Regions from separate parts of the Acidovorax sp. WCS2018Noco2-16 genome, predicted to be linked through region 2. Evidence: riboswitches for the same ligand, from Rfam matches in the RefSeq annotation. Region 2 holds a riboswitch; the other holds the start of a gene.
What was found. A riboswitch is a leader RNA that binds a small molecule or an ion and turns the genes downstream of it on or off. The one in region 2 is predicted to bind S-adenosylhomocysteine.

Region 1: linked by a shared signal. The riboswitch ahead of metH (methionine synthase) and the one ahead of ahcY (adenosylhomocysteinase) in region 2 are both predicted to bind S-adenosylhomocysteine.

Annotation. Positions count from the first base shown of each region.
Region 1 covers NZ_JAVTJJ010000003.1:309,181-316,453, reverse strand. Annotated here, with positions in the region: gene RQI28_RS10915 (WGR and DUF4132 domain-containing protein) at 1-3,641, opposite strand, end outside; gene RQI28_RS10910 (hypothetical protein) at 4,198-4,953, shown strand; S-adenosyl-L-homocysteine riboswitch at 4,991-5,093, shown strand; gene metH (methionine synthase) at 5,126-7,273, shown strand, end outside.
Region 2 covers NZ_JAVTJJ010000009.1:8,235-15,507, reverse strand. Annotated here, with positions in the region: gene RQI28_RS15815 (peptide chain release factor 3) at 1-635, opposite strand, end outside; gene RQI28_RS15810 (MFS transporter) at 846-2,096, shown strand; S-adenosyl-L-homocysteine riboswitch at 2,134-2,216, shown strand; gene ahcY (adenosylhomocysteinase) at 2,300-3,730, shown strand; gene RQI28_RS15800 (TlyA family RNA methyltransferase) at 3,886-4,887, shown strand; gene metF (methylenetetrahydrofolate reductase [NAD(P)H]) at 4,914-5,777, shown strand; gene RQI28_RS15790 (septal ring lytic transglycosylase RlpA family protein) at 5,926-6,669, shown strand; gene RQI28_RS15785 (23S rRNA (adenine(2030)-N(6))-methyltransferase RlmJ) at 6,721-7,273, opposite strand, start outside.

The DNA.
Region 1 (7,273 bases), on a different contig from region 2:
CGCCGGCGCGTGCACATGGCCACTTCCAGGCGCAGCAGCTGCTGGCTGGCGATGGTGCGCGCGTCCTTCTTGAGCAGCTTGAAGCGCTCGGTCGCCTCTTTCGCCATGGCCGCGTCGTCGGTCTTCTTGGGCTTGGGCAAGTCGGGCAGGCGGGCACCGGGCGTACCGTGCGCGTCCAGCTCTCGAACATAGGGCTTGAGCGTTTCGTCGAAGCCGACCTTGAAGGCGCGCGCACCGAAATCCAGCCGCAGCGTGCCCTGCTCGTCCAGATCCAGGTCCGGCGCCAGGCGGTCTTCGAGCTCTTCGGTGCTCAGGCCGCGCGCCTCGGCGATGGCATGGATCTTCTCGCGCGCCTTGTCCTGCAGGCCCTTGAACTTGACCTTCTGCGCGATGCCGTTGAGCAGCATCAGCGCGACGTCGGTGCCGATGGCGGCCAGCACGTCCAGTCCCGTGACGGCGCGCGCGTGCGCGGCCTCGCCGGGCCAGGTGCGGATGAAGGGCGTGAGCTTGCGCGCCACGTCGTCGTTGCCGAAGAGGCCCAGAGCGGTGAGCGCCCAGTTCTCCTTGCCGGGCGCGCTGGCTTCGAGCCAGGCGCTGAAGACGTCCCAGCCGAAGTCGGCCAGCGAATCGCTCTGGCATGCCTCCTTCACCACGGCGATGCCGCCATAGACCTCTTCGTTGGTGGGAAACGTGAGCATCTGGCCCAGGTGCGCCACAGCCTCGTCGGGCAGGGCCTTGCCGTTGGCGAGCACAGGCCGGCGCCAGCCGCTGGGCTGCCACCACGGAGGCAGCTTGACCCGCTTGGTCGGGAAGCGGTCCAGCGGGCTTTCAGCCAGCACGGCGCGCAGCGCATCCACCACTGCAGCATCTCCGTAGCGTGCCGCCACGTCCAGCAGCAAGTCGGCATGGCCCTGGGCCTGCAGCAGGCGCAGGGCCGAGCCCGCGCAGTCGCGCGCCTCGCCGACCTTGCCCAGCGCCGGCGCGATCAGGCCGCAGGCCGCGTGTTCGGGGTATTTGAGCAGCCAGGCGCGGCCGGCCTCCCGGGTGGACTTGAGCTTGGCGAAGGCGCGCGCCGCTGGCGCGGCCAACGGTACGGCACCGTAGTTCAGCGCCACGGCCAGGTTCTCGCCCGGCTTGGTGCGCACCACTGCCTGCAGGCCCGCCAGCGCCGGCAGGCCGAAATGGGCCATGACGAATTCAACGCCCTGCGTCTCGGCCTCGCCGGCCACCGCGTTCCAGAAGGGCACGCCCAAGGGCTCCGGCAGCTGCGTGACGAAGTCGCCCGCGAACCAGAAGAAGTAATAGCGCTGCTGTTTGCGCCCCGCCAGCATGGCGCGCCAGGCAGCGATGAGCTGGGCGGCGTTGCCGCTGCGGATGCCTTCACGCGCCGCGTCGAGGATCGGGTCCTGGGTGGTGGCGAGCAGTTCCTTCTCGCGGCTCTCGCTGCGCTGCACGATGCCCTGGATCAGCGCGTCATCGACATCGTCCTGTGTTTCGTAGGCCGCCTGCAGCAGCTTGAGCTGCTCTTCCTCCGCCATCTTCTTGGCCTTGGCCTCGAAGCCCAGTTCCTTGAGCAGCACCTGCACGTCGGCGCGCGCGGTGGCGTAGCGCTGGGCCTGCCACGAGGTGACAGATTGCCGCACGGCGTCGCGCGCACCGGGCGCCCATTGTTCGACCGGCTCCAGCGCCAGCGGCTCCAGCGTGAAGACACCCGCGGCCTTCTTCTGCACCTTGGCCAGCCAGGGCGGTGCCGCCAGCACGCCGGGCAGCTCTGCGGCATCCGCCACGTCCGCCGGGCCTTCCAGCAGCGCCAGCTGCCGCTCGATGGCGGCCCGCGCGCCCGCGTCCAGCCAAGGCCGCAGGCCGTCCACCAGGCCGGCGTGCGCGCGCAGCAGGCGAGTGAGACTGGGCGTGAGCAGCCCGGCGTCCTTGCCGCCGGCGGCGACCAGACGCGACAGCGCGACCAAAGCCGCCTGGGGCCAGCGGTCCACCGCCAGCGACAGGCGCGCGAGCGCGCTCTTGGAACTGCTGGCCACCTTGGCCAGCGCCGTGACCGCCTCGGGCATGCCGATGGCGGCGAGCGCGTCCCCGGCTTCGTCGGTGGCGGCGCCCTTTTCCAGCACGGCGATGGCCTCCACGCCACGCTCCAGCACGGCGGTGGCCACCATCTGCGTGTGGCCCCAGAAGCTGGTGGAATAGCTGGTGCGCACCTTCGCCGCCTGCGCTATGGCCGCCGGGTCGGTGGCGGTCAGCAGCAGCCAGTGCAGCGTCTCCGGCGTGTCCTTCTCGGCACCCAGGCGAAGCGCCAGGGCGTTCGACAGCTCGGGCCGGTCCGGCAGCAGCAGCGCCAGCACGGGCTGGCGAGCGGGCAGCAGTTGCGGCAAGGCGGCTTCGATGCGGTCGGCGCAGGTGGTCCAGTCGGCCTCGCCGGCCGCGGCCAGGTGACTGCGCAGGGCCGATTCGGCCTGGCCCAGCGGGCCGCGCCAGCCATTGCTCACCGCATGGGTCACGGTAGACGCGAGGCTGCTGCTGCGCGTCTTGGTCTTGTGGTCGTAATCGGTCTTGACCTGCACGCGCTGCGCGGCAAGCCAGATGTCCACCGCCCGCGGCAGGCCGTAGCGCGCGACCAGATAGTCGACCACCGCCTCACCGGGCTCGCTGTCGCCGTAGTAACCGGTGGTGTGCAGCGCCAAGCTCAGCAGCAGCGCGTCGGCCTCGGCATCTTCGGGCGGCTCGATGAGTTGCAGACGGTCCAGCACGCGCTGCGCGGCAGCACGCAAGGCGGCGTCGCTGGCGCTGATGTCCAGGGTGGCCTGCGTCTTCTGCTTGACCAGCAGCCAGGCCGCCGCCGGGCTGGTGGACCTCACGGCCTTGGGGAAACGGCGCGAGGCAAAGGCCGCGACCTGCATCTCAGGCGTGATCCGCAGCGGCTCGCCCTGCGCCAGCCAGGGCGGCATGCCTTCGGGCACCGGATCGTCGCAGGCCGGCCCCGAGGCGCCGGAGCCCGCCGCGGCCGCATGGGCCGCCATCGCCGCGGCCCAGTCACCCATCTTGCGGGCGTACTCGGCCGAGTCCTCACGCACCTCGGCCGTGGCGCCCCAGCCATAGATCACGCCGCTGGACTTGAGCCGGTCGAAGGCCATGGCCGCGCCCTGCTCGCTCACTCCGTACTGCCGCTTGAGCCCGGCAGCCGAGAGCTTCTCGCCCACCTTGAGCGTGCCGTCGGCGATCTGCAGGCGCGCGGCTTCGTAGGCACGCTCGCACTGCGCATCGAGGCTTTCGGCGGGCGGGACCGGCTCCGCCGCCGCAGGGGTAGAAGCCGCGCGGCTCGCCGTTGGCACACTGGTCTGGGCCCGCTTGTCGGCCTGCGCCGCAGGCGCGGGTGACTTCACCTGGGGCGGGGCCTCGGTCTTGCCGATGCTGGCCTCGGCCGCCACGCCAGCCTCCTTGTAGCCCTTGCTGGTCTTCTCGCTCACCAGCTTGTTCAGCGCGGTGGCGGCCTTGGGGCCATCGTCGAAGGATTTGGTCTGACTCTGGCCCGCGGTGCCGATACGGCCCCATCGGATGTTCAGTTCACTGCCTGCCTGCTCAATTTCCCAGAACTTGCTGGAATTGCCCTCGATCAGCTCGAAACGACGCATGCCTTTGCTCTTCCTTTGTCAGAAATGCCAGGGACCCCGGGGACAGCCTGCCCCGCAGAAGCAGGCAAGCATAGTGGGCAAGCGTGACGCCATAGCAAGCGGAAGCGTCAGAAAATGTAGCAACAGAAACGGTCCAATGGCCGTCACGGCATGCAAGACCTTGATGGAAAAGCAGCCCGGCCGGTGACTCCGTTGGCAATCTTGTCGAGCGTGGCGTCGGTATGCGCGATTCCCGCCAGCAAAAGAAGGAAGGCCGCCGCGGTGGGCAGCGCAAGAGCGACGGGAAGCAAAAGAGGTGCGCATGGCAAGGAGTCCGGATCAGCCCGGTTTCCCACGCCAGGTAGCGGCGCGCGGCGTCCAGGTACCGACTCGGCGCCGGGCAGGGCCATCTTGCGATGCTTCGCGGCCTTGCTGCCGTCCAGCGGCACCAGGGGCTCGCCCGCCTGCTGGCGGTGGTGCAGTTCCTGCGCGCTGATAAGTTTTTCAACGATTCTTAGCCGGCTATGCAGAAGGCAGTGCGCGGGCCGGGCGTGTCGATAATGCGGCGCACATGCTGATGCCTTTTCCTTCCCGCCGATGCCTGCTGGGGCAGGGCTGCGCGCTCGCCGCAACCGCGCTGGCCGGCTGCGGCACGCCCGCGCCCACCGCGCGCGGCGAAGTGCAGGCCGCTGCCGTGGCGCCCACCGAGCTGGCGCAGTCCGACGTGAACCGCATGGCCACGCTGGGCATGCGCGCCAACCTGGACAGCCTCTATCTGCTGATGGACAAGCTCTACCGCCGCAACCCGGCCGAATGGCGCAAGGGCCAGGCTCCCGGCCAGTTGCCGGGCCGCATCCTGGCGGGCCAGCGCGTGCGCACCGCCATCGAGCAGCGCGAGGCCTGGCCGCCGCTGCAGGGCCGCCAGGACATTGCCGCGCTGGCCCTGGCGCTCAGCCCTGAATTCACCGGCGACCGCGTGGCAGCGGTCATCTACGCCACGGCCGACATGATCGTCACCGCGCATGGCGGCAAGACCGAGTTCTTCCTGATCGACAGCCTGGACGCGCAGCACCTCTACAACGCCGCGCGCAACGTGGAAAGCGCCGTGTGGCTGATCGCGCAGCGGCGCGACGCGGCGGGCAGGCCTTTGCTGCTGGCCGACGAAATCACCGCCGATGCACGCAACCTGAGCTTCGAGCGCGAGTTCGGCAAGGTCATCGCCCGGCTGGACCTGCTGGCCGGCGTGGTGGCCGAGAAGTACCGGCGCGCGGCCATCAGCTACGTGCAGGGGCTGATGGGCGGCACCTTTCTGCAGTTCCTGCCGGTGCGCTGAAAAACCGCGCGGGGTGCGGCGGCGCTTAAAATTCGCCGCCCCCGAGGAGCGTTGCAGCGCCCGCCCAATTCCCGATCAAGGACATGGCGGCGTCAGGCTCGGGCTGGCAGTGGCCTTGCACCCAACGACGCTCACCTGTTTCATCCCCGAACCGATTGCACAGGTGAGCCTGATGTCCGCTGTTTCCGTCCCTCCCATGAAGCTGTCCGGCCTGGAGCCCGTCTCCATTGGCGAGGGCACGCTGTTCGTCAACATCGGCGAGCGCACCAACGTCACCGGCTCCAAGGCCTTCGCCCGCATGATCCTGAACGGGCAGTACGAAGAAGCCCTGGCCGTCGCCCGCCAGCAGGTGGAGAACGGCGCCCAGGTCATCGACATCAACATGGACGAGGCCATGCTCGACAGCAAGGCGGCCATGGTGCGCTTTCTGCAGCTCATTGCCTCCGAGCCCGACATCGCGCGCGTACCCATCATGGTCGACAGCTCCAAGTGGGAGGTGATCGAGGCCGGCCTGCGCTGCGTGCAGGGCAAGGGCATCGTCAACTCCATCTCCATGAAGGAGGGCATCGACAAGTTCAAGCACGAGGCACGCCTGGTGCGCCGCTATGGCGCCGCTGCCGTGGTCATGGCCTTCGACGAGAAGGGCCAGGCCGACACCTACGAGCGCAAGATCGAGATCTGCGAGCGCGCCTACCGTGTGCTGGTCGACGAGGTGGGCTTTCCGCCCGAGGACATCATCTTCGACCCCAACATCTTCGCGGTGGCCACCGGCATCGAGGAGCACAACAACTACGCGGTCGACTTCATCGAGGCCGTGCGCTGGATCAAGCAGAGCCTGCCCGGCGCCAAGGTCTCGGGCGGCGTCTCCAACGTGAGCTTCAGCTTTCGCGGCAACGACCCGGTGCGCGAGGCCATTCACACCGTGTTCCTGTACCACGCCATCAAGGCGGGCATGGACATGGGCATCGTCAACGCCGGTATGGTCGGCGTGTACGACGACCTGGAGCCCACGCTGCGCGAGCGCGTGGAGGACGTGGTGCTCAACCGCCGCCCCGATGCGGGCGAGCGCCTGGTCGAGGTGGCCGAGACCGCCAAGAGCGGTGCCAAGGACGAGAGCAAGCGCCTGGAATGGCGCGGCACGCCCGAGGCCCCCAAGACCGTGGGTGAGCGCCTGTCGCATGCGCTGGTGCATGGCATCACCGACTTCATCGTCGAAGACACCGAAGAGGCTTACCAGATCGTGCTGGCCAAGGGCGGGCGCCCGCTGCACGTGATCGAAGGCCCACTGATGGACGGCATGAACATCGTGGGCGACCTGTTCGGCGCCGGCAAGATGTTCTTGCCCCAGGTGGTGAAGAGCGCGCGCGTGATGAAGTCCGCCGTGGCCCACCTGATCCCCTACATCGAGGAAGAAAAGCGCCAGGACGAGCTGGCCGGGCGCGACGTGCGCAGCAAGGGCAAGATCATCATCGCCACCGTCAAAGGCGATGTGCACGACATCGGCAAGAACATCGTCACCGTCGTCTTGCAATGCAACAACTTCGAGGTGGTGAACATGGGCGTGATGGTGCCCTGCCACGAAATTTTGGCGCGCGCCAAGGTCGAAGGGGCGGACATCGTGGGCCTGTCGGGCCTGATCACGCCGAGCCTGGAAGAAATGCAGTACGTGGCCGGTGAGATGCAAAAGGACGACCACTTCCGCATCAAGAAGATCCCGCTGCTCATCGGCGGCGCCACTACCAGCCGCGTTCACACGGCGGTGAAGATCGCGCCCCACTACGAAGGCCCTGTGGTCTACGTGCCCGACGCATCGCGCAGCGTGAGCGTGGCGCAGAGCCTGCTGGGCGACGGCGTGCAGAACTATGTCGACGAACTCAACGCCGACTACGACAAGGTGCGCACGCAGCACGCCAACAAGAAGCAGACCCCGCTGTGGTCGCTGGCCAAGATCCGCGCCAACAAGACCCCGGTGGACTGGGCTGCGTTCAAGCCCACCGTGCCGCGCGCGCTGGGCCGGCGCGTGTTCAAGAACTTCGACCTGGCCGAGCTGGCCCGCTACATCGACTGGGGCCCGTTCTTCCAGACCTGGGACCTGGCCGGGCCGTACCCCGCCATCCTGACCGACGAGGTCGTGGGCGTAGAGGCCATGCGCGTGTTCGCCGACGCGCAGGCCATGCTGAAAAAGATCATCGAAGGCCGCTGGCTCACCGCCAGCGGCGTGATGGGCCTGTACCCCGCCAACAGCGTGAACGACGACGACATCGAGTTCTACACCGACGAGACGCGCACCGAGGTCGCAATGACCTGGTACGGCATGCGC
Region 2 (7,273 bases):
AAGGCGTCTTCATTCGACAGCGGGATAGCTTCAAAGTCTTGCGGACGACGCTCGCTCCCACTCTCGAAGACCGTCATGGCCTTGGTGCGCAGGTTGATGATCCCGCCGAAATGCTTGCCCTGGCCCACGGGCCAGGTCATGGGGCAGCAGGGCATGCCGAGTTCACGCTCGACCTCGTCCATGATGTCCAGCGGGTCGCGCACTTCGCGGTCCATCTTGTTGACGAAGGTGATGATGGGTGTGTCTCGCTGGCGGCAGACTTCAATCAGGCGGCGCGTCTGCGCTTCCACACCGTTGGCAGCGTCGATCACCATCAGGGCCGAATCGACGGCAGTCAGCACTCGGTAGGTGTCTTCCGAAAAGTCCTTGTGGCCGGGCGTGTCGAGCAGGTTGACCACGTGGTCGCGGTAGGCCATCTGCATCACCGAGGACGCGACGGAAATGCCCCGCTGCTTTTCGATTTCCATCCAGTCGCTGGTGGCGTGGCGGCTGGCCTTGCGGCCCTTTACCGCGCCGGCAATCTGGATGGCGCCCGAGAAAAGCAGCAGCTTTTCCGTCAACGTGGTCTTGCCCGCGTCAGGGTGGGAAATGATGGCAAAAGTGCGGCGGCGCCGCGTTTCTGGGGCGTAAGACAAGGGGCAGCTCGGATAGGCGTGTAAAGGCGTGCAGCAGCGCTAGGCGCCCCGCAAGGGCCGTGCGCGTGGGGTGAAGTCACACTGCCGCAGGCCGGAATGGATCGCTGGGATTCTAGCGGCGCAACCCTTGGGCAGGTTCCGAGCCTCTTGTTGGACAGAGCCCGGCAGTCCCGAGCAGAATCGCGACCCACATCCGCTGCGGCGATTTGCATGACGACTTCTTCCCAACGCCCGACTTTGCCCCAAACGACCTTGCCAGCCGGTGCGGAGGTGGGCACGCCCGCGTACCGGCGCATCACCATCGCGTTGTTCTTCGCAGGCTTCGCCACGTTTTCGCTGCTGTATTGCGTGCAGCCGCTGCTGCCGGAATTTGCGCGGCATTTCCAGATCGGTGCGGCGGCCAGCTCCGTAGCGCTCTCGGCCAGCACCGCTGCGCTGGCGGTGTCCATTCTGGTGGCGGGTGTGGTGTCGCAGGCGGTGGGCCGCCGCTGGCTGATGTTCGGCTCGATGGCGCTGGCCGCGCTGTGCAACCTGCTGGCGGGGCTGTCGCCCAACTGGGCCACCATGCTCGCCGCACGTACGCTTGAAGGCGTGCTGCTGGGCGGGGTGCCCGCCGTGGCCATGGCGTACCTGGCCGAAGAAATCGACACGCGCGGCCTGGGCTTCGCCATGGGGCTGTACATCGGCGGCACCGCGTTTGGCGGCATGGTCGGCCGGGTGGGCGTAGGGCTTTTGACCGATGCCTTCGGCTGGCGCCAGGCAATGGTCATCGTCAGCGTGATCGACCTGCTGGTCGCCATCGGCTTCGTGTTGTTGCTGCCGCCTTCTCGGCGTTTCGTTCGTGCGGCAAGCGGGGGCGTGCGCCAGCAGGCCCGCATCTGGCGTGACCATTTGCGCAATCCGGTACTGCCCCTGCTGATTGCGGTGGGATGCCTGCTGGTGGGTCCACTGGTGTCGGTTTTCAACCTGGTGAGCTTTCGCCTGTCGTCGCCAGTGTTCGGGCTGGGGCAGGCCGAGATCGGGCTGATCTTCTGCGCCTATCTGCTGGGCATGTGCGCGTCGCCCTGGGCGGGCGCGCTGGCCGACCGGCTGGGCCGCCCGGTGGTGCTGATCGGCTGTGTGTTGCTCATGGCCGCCGGCGTGCTGCTGACCTTGCCTGCGCACCTGGCTGCGATGATCGCCGGCATCTGCCTGATCACCCTCGGCTTCTTCGGCGGGCATGCGGTGGTCAGCGGCTGGGTGGGCGCGGCGGCACTGCATTCCAAGGGCCATGCATCGTCGATATACCTGTTGGCCTATTACATGGCCTCCAGCGTTCTGGGCGTGGTGGCGGGTGGGTTCTGGGAAAAGGGCCAGTGGCCCGCGGTGGTGCTGTTCTGCATGGCCTTGCTCATGCTGGCCCTGGGGGGTGCCGTGCGGCTGAGAGCTGCCGGCCCCCATCACACCCGCGCCAGCGATTGACCCGGGCAGGCACCAGCGGGTTTTGTACAATACGCGCCTTTCCGAGGAGCGTTGCAGCGTCACCCAACAGCGGGGCGTGAGGCTCGGAAGCCGGTATCTTCGCAACGACGCTCACCCACGCTGTTCCGGTGCGGTGAGTGACTGCCTTCATCTCTTGCCCCGGCTCGCGTGGTTTTCATACCCATCCTTGATTGGAGAAAACCATGAGCGCAGTTCTCAAGCCACAAGCCGACCAGGCCATCACCGACATTTCCCTTGCCGCCTGGGGCCGCAAGGAAATCCGCATTGCCGAAACCGAGATGCCCGGCCTGATGGCCATCCGCGAAGAGTTCGCCGCCGGCCAGCCGCTGAAGGGCGCTCGCATCACCGGCTCGCTGCACATGACGATCCAGACCGCTGTGCTGATCGAAACCCTGCAGGCCCTGGGCGCTGACGTGCGCTGGGCATCGTGCAACATCTTTTCCACGCAAGACCATGCTGCAGCCGCCATCGCCGCCGCGGGAACGCCGGTCTTCGCCATCAAGGGCGAGTCGCTGGAAGACTACTGGGACTACACCCACCGCATCTTCGACTTTGCGCCTAAGGGCAGTGCGGGCGAAGGCCCCAACATGATTCTGGACGACGGCGGCGATGCCACGCTGCTGATGCACCTGGGCCAGCGCGCCGAGAAAGACGCGTCCCTGGTAGCCGGCAATGGCGCTAGCGAAGAAGAGCGCATTCTGTTCGCCTCTATCCGCAAGAAGCTGTCGGAAGATGCGACCTGGTACACGCGCAAGTCGGCCGAGATCATCGGCGTGACGGAAGAAACCACCACCGGCGTGCACCGCCTGAACGAGATGTCCGCCAAGGGCACGCTGCTGTTCCGCGCGATCAACGTGAACGATTCGGTCACCAAGTCCAAGTTCGACAACCTGTACGGCTGCCGCGAATCGCTGGTGGATGGCATCAAGCGCGCGACAGACGTGATGATCGCCGGCAAGGTCGCCGTGGTGGCCGGCTATGGCGACGTGGGCAAGGGCTCCGCCCAGGCGCTGCGCGCATTGAGCGCCCAGGTGTGGGTCACCGAGATCGACCCCATCAACGCCTTGCAGGCCGCGATGGAAGGCTACCGCGTGGTGACGATGGACTACGCCGCCGACAAGGCCGACATCTTCGTGACCACGACGGGCAACAAGGACATCATCACCCATGACACGATGGCGAAGATGAAGGACCAGGCCATCGTCTGCAACATCGGCCACTTCGACAACGAGATCGACGTCGCGTCGATCGAGAAGTACGAATGGGAAGAGATCAAGCCCCAGGTGGACCACATCACCTTCCCGGACGGCAAGAAGATCATTCTGCTGGCCAAGGGCCGCCTGGTGAACCTGGGCTGCGGCACGGGCCACCCCAGCTTCGTGATGTCGTCGTCGTTCGCCAACCAGACCATCGCGCAGATCGAGCTGTTCACCAAGCCGGGCGACTATGAAGTCGGCAAGGTCTACGTGCTGCCCAAGCTGCTGGACGAGAAGGTCGCGCGCCTGCACCTGAAGAAGGTCGGCGCCGTGCTGACCGAGCTGACGGACACGCAGGCCGCGTACATCGGCGTGAGCAAGAGCGGCCCTTACAAGCCCGACACGTACCGCTACTGATCGCAGGGCGGATCGGTGGCGACAGGCCGGCAAGCCCTTGGTGGCCTGCCGGCCTGTGGCTTGGTTGATAATTGATTTGCTATAAAAATAATAGCTAATAGCGCTTGATGGATAAGCGCTAGAGGCCTATTTGACTCTAAAAAAAGGATGGGTGCATGCGCGCAGACGTGTATCTGGTGGACAAGGGCCACGCGACGACCCGGTCGCAGGCGCAGCGCCTGATCGCCGCCGGTGTGCAGTGGCGGCTGGCGGCCAGCCTGCCCTGGCACAAGGTGGCCAAGAACGGCGACGACATTCCAGAAATCGCCGAAGTGCAGCTGCTGGACCAATCCGAAGCGCGGTACCTGTCGCGCGGCGGCCTGAAGCTCGAAGGCGCGCTGCAGACCACCGGCCTGCAGGTGGCCGGCTGGCGCTGTCTGGACGTGGGCCAGAGCACCGGCGGTTTCACCGACTGCCTGTTGCAGCAGGGCGCTGTGCAGGTGATCGGCGTGGACGTGGGCCACAGCCAGCTGCACGACAGCCTGCGGCAAGACCCGCGCGTGGTGGCAGTCGAAGGCCTGAACGCCCGTTCCGTAACGGCCGCATCGCTGCGGGAGGCCTGCGAAGACGCGTTGTCCGAGCAGGTCGAGCAAGACCCGGACGACAACGACACCCAGCCCGAGGCGCCCTACAGCTGGATGCGCAACGGCGGCCTGGTCGACGAAGCGTACGACGACAGCGACGACGCCAAGGAACACGACGTGGAGGCCTTCAAGGCCGAGCGTTCAGCCAGGGCGCGTGCCCGTGCCCAGGGCGCCTTGCCCACCGTGCGCCGCCGGCGTGCGGGGCTGGAACAGGTCGACGTCACCCCGGTGTTCGACCTGGTGACGGGCGACGTGTCGTTTATCTCGCTCACGCTGATCCTGCCTGCCGTGGCGCCTCTGCTGAAGGCCGGTGGCGACCTGCTCATGCTGGTCAAGCCGCAGTTCGAGCTGCAGCCCGGCCAGGTCGGCAAGGGCGGCATCGTGCGCGACGTGGCGATGTACCCGCTGGTCGAGCAGCGCATCCGCGACTGCTGCGCGGCCGAGGGCCTTCAGGTGCTGGGCTGGTACGACAGCGCGGTCGATGGCGGCGACGGCAACCGCGAGTTCTTCATTCACGCAAGGAGTGCGGCTTGAACATCACTACCACTACCACCACCAGCATGACCGATGCGCCCGCCGCATCGGCGGCCAGATCGGGAGCGTTCCCGGTCAGCTTCGAATTCTTTCCGCCCAAGACGCCCGAGGGTGCCGAGAAGCTGCGCACCGTGCGCCAGCAGCTCTACGCCCGCCGGCCCGAATTCTGTTCGGTGACCTACGGCGCCGGCGGCTCCACGCAGGAAGGCACGTTCAGCACTGTGCGAGAGATACTGGCCGAAGGCGTGAGCGCGGCTTCGCATTTCTCGTGCATCGGCGCCACGCAAGAGACGGTGCGCACCCAGCTTGCGCAGCTCAAAGCCATGGGCGTCACCCGCCTGGTGGCGTTGCGTGGCGATTTGCCCAGCGGCTACGGCGCGGGTGGTGAATTCCATTACGCCAGCGACTTGGTGGCCTTCATCCGCGCAGAGACGGGCAACGACTTTCATATCGAAGTCGCGGCCTACCCCGAAGTGCATCCGCAGGCCCGCTCGCCCGAAGCCGACCTGCAGGCCTATGCCGCCAAGGTGCGCGCGGGTGCCGATTCGGCCATCACGCAGTACTTCTTCAACGCCGATGCGTACTTCCGCTTCGTGGACGACACGCGGCGCCTGGGGCTGGACGTGCCGGTGGTGCCGGGCATCATGCCCATTTTGGGCTCCACCCAGCTGATGCGCTTTTCCGACGCCTGCGGCGCCGAGATCCCGCGCTGGATACGGCTGCGCCTGCAGGGCTTCGGCGACGACGTGGCCAGCATTCGCGCCTTTGGCCTGGACGTAGTGGCCGAACTGTGCGAGCAATTGCGCACACGCGGCGTGCCGGGGCTGCACTTCTACACGATGAACCAGAGCGGTGCCACGCTGGAGCTGTGCCGTCGTCTGGGGCTATAGGGTCTTGCCATCGGCCCACGCAGCCCCAGACTGCGCTTGGTTACGCGGCCGCGGATGGCTCGGCTAACATCGCGCCGATGAAAATTTCCTTCGCCCCCTGGTGGTGTGGCGGTGCAAGCCGTCTCGCCCACCTTCTGGCGCAGCCCGCATGAGGCGTATCGCGGCAGCCGCCTTTCGTCCCTCCATGGTGAACGCCGCACAGTGTGCGGTGCGCTGGGGCGCCGTGCTCGCGGGGGTCTGCTTGATCGCCGCCTGCGCTGCACCTTCTCCGCCCGCCTCCGGTGAAAAGCCCGCAGCAGACAGTCCGCCACTGCGCACGCTGGTGCCACCCCGGAAGAATCAGGCGGCGACAGGTGCTGACACCAAGGCCGAGGCCGCCTCCCAGCAGGCATCAGCGGCTGGCAGCCGGGCACGCCGCGAGGCCGACCTGCCCCCCATCTCCACCGTCGTTCCGTCCATCGCACCCGCCGGCGTTCCGGGGCCCAACGGCATGTATTCGCTGGACAGCGACAAACCCGGCGGAGGCTTGCGCAAGCCGCTCGAAGACGACGACGCAGAACCCGATCAGCAGGGCATGGCGTCGTGGTACGGCGCGCGATTCCATAAACGTCGCACCGCCAGCGGCGAGCGGTTCGATATGTATGCGCTGACCGCTGCCCACCCCACCTTGCCCTTCGGCACGCGGGTGTGCGTGCGCAGCCTGGCGACCGGCCGGGCGGTACAGGTGCGCATCAACGACCGGGGACCGCACACGGGTGGCCGCATCATCGACCTGAGCCAGGCTGCGGCAAAGCAGCTGGGCATGCTGGGTTTGGGCACCAAGCCCGTAGCCATCACGGCGCTGGCGCCGGAAGACGATGCGGGCTGCCCTGAAAAGGACGTGGGCGAGTAAACAAAAGCCTGTGCCCCACGACGCATGGCGTCTGCGGGGCTGCTCGGTGCGTCAGCCGCCCGATTCGAGGCTGTGCGCGGCGTGCCGGTCCTGCTGCAGCAGCTCGGCCATCTGCGGCAGGGCGTCTTTCAGCGCGGCCTTCAGCGTGAACGGCGGGTTGATGAGGAACATGCCGCTGGCGGGCAGGCCGGGGCGTCGCTTCTCGCCTTCCGCGTTTTCGACCAGCTTGCTGTTCTTGACCGTCAGCGTGGCGTGCAGCCAGGGCTTGCCGGCCTTGACTGCCATGGTCTTCAAGCGGCGCGGAAGATCGTGCGCCTCAGGGCGCGGAATGATCGGGTACCAGATGGCGTAGGTGCCGGTGGCAAAGCGCTTGAGCGAGTCGGCCACCATGTCCAGCACGCGGCCATAGTCGCTCTTCATTTCATAGCTGGGATCGCACAGCAGCAGGGCGCGGCGAGCCGGTGGGGGCAAAAATTTCTTGACACCCTCGAAGCCGTCTTCGTGCAGCACGGCCACTTGGCGGCCGGCTTCCAGTTGGGCCACGTTGCCGGCCAGCGAGCGCAGGTCGGTCGGGTGCAGCTCGAACAGCTTGAGCTTGTCTTGG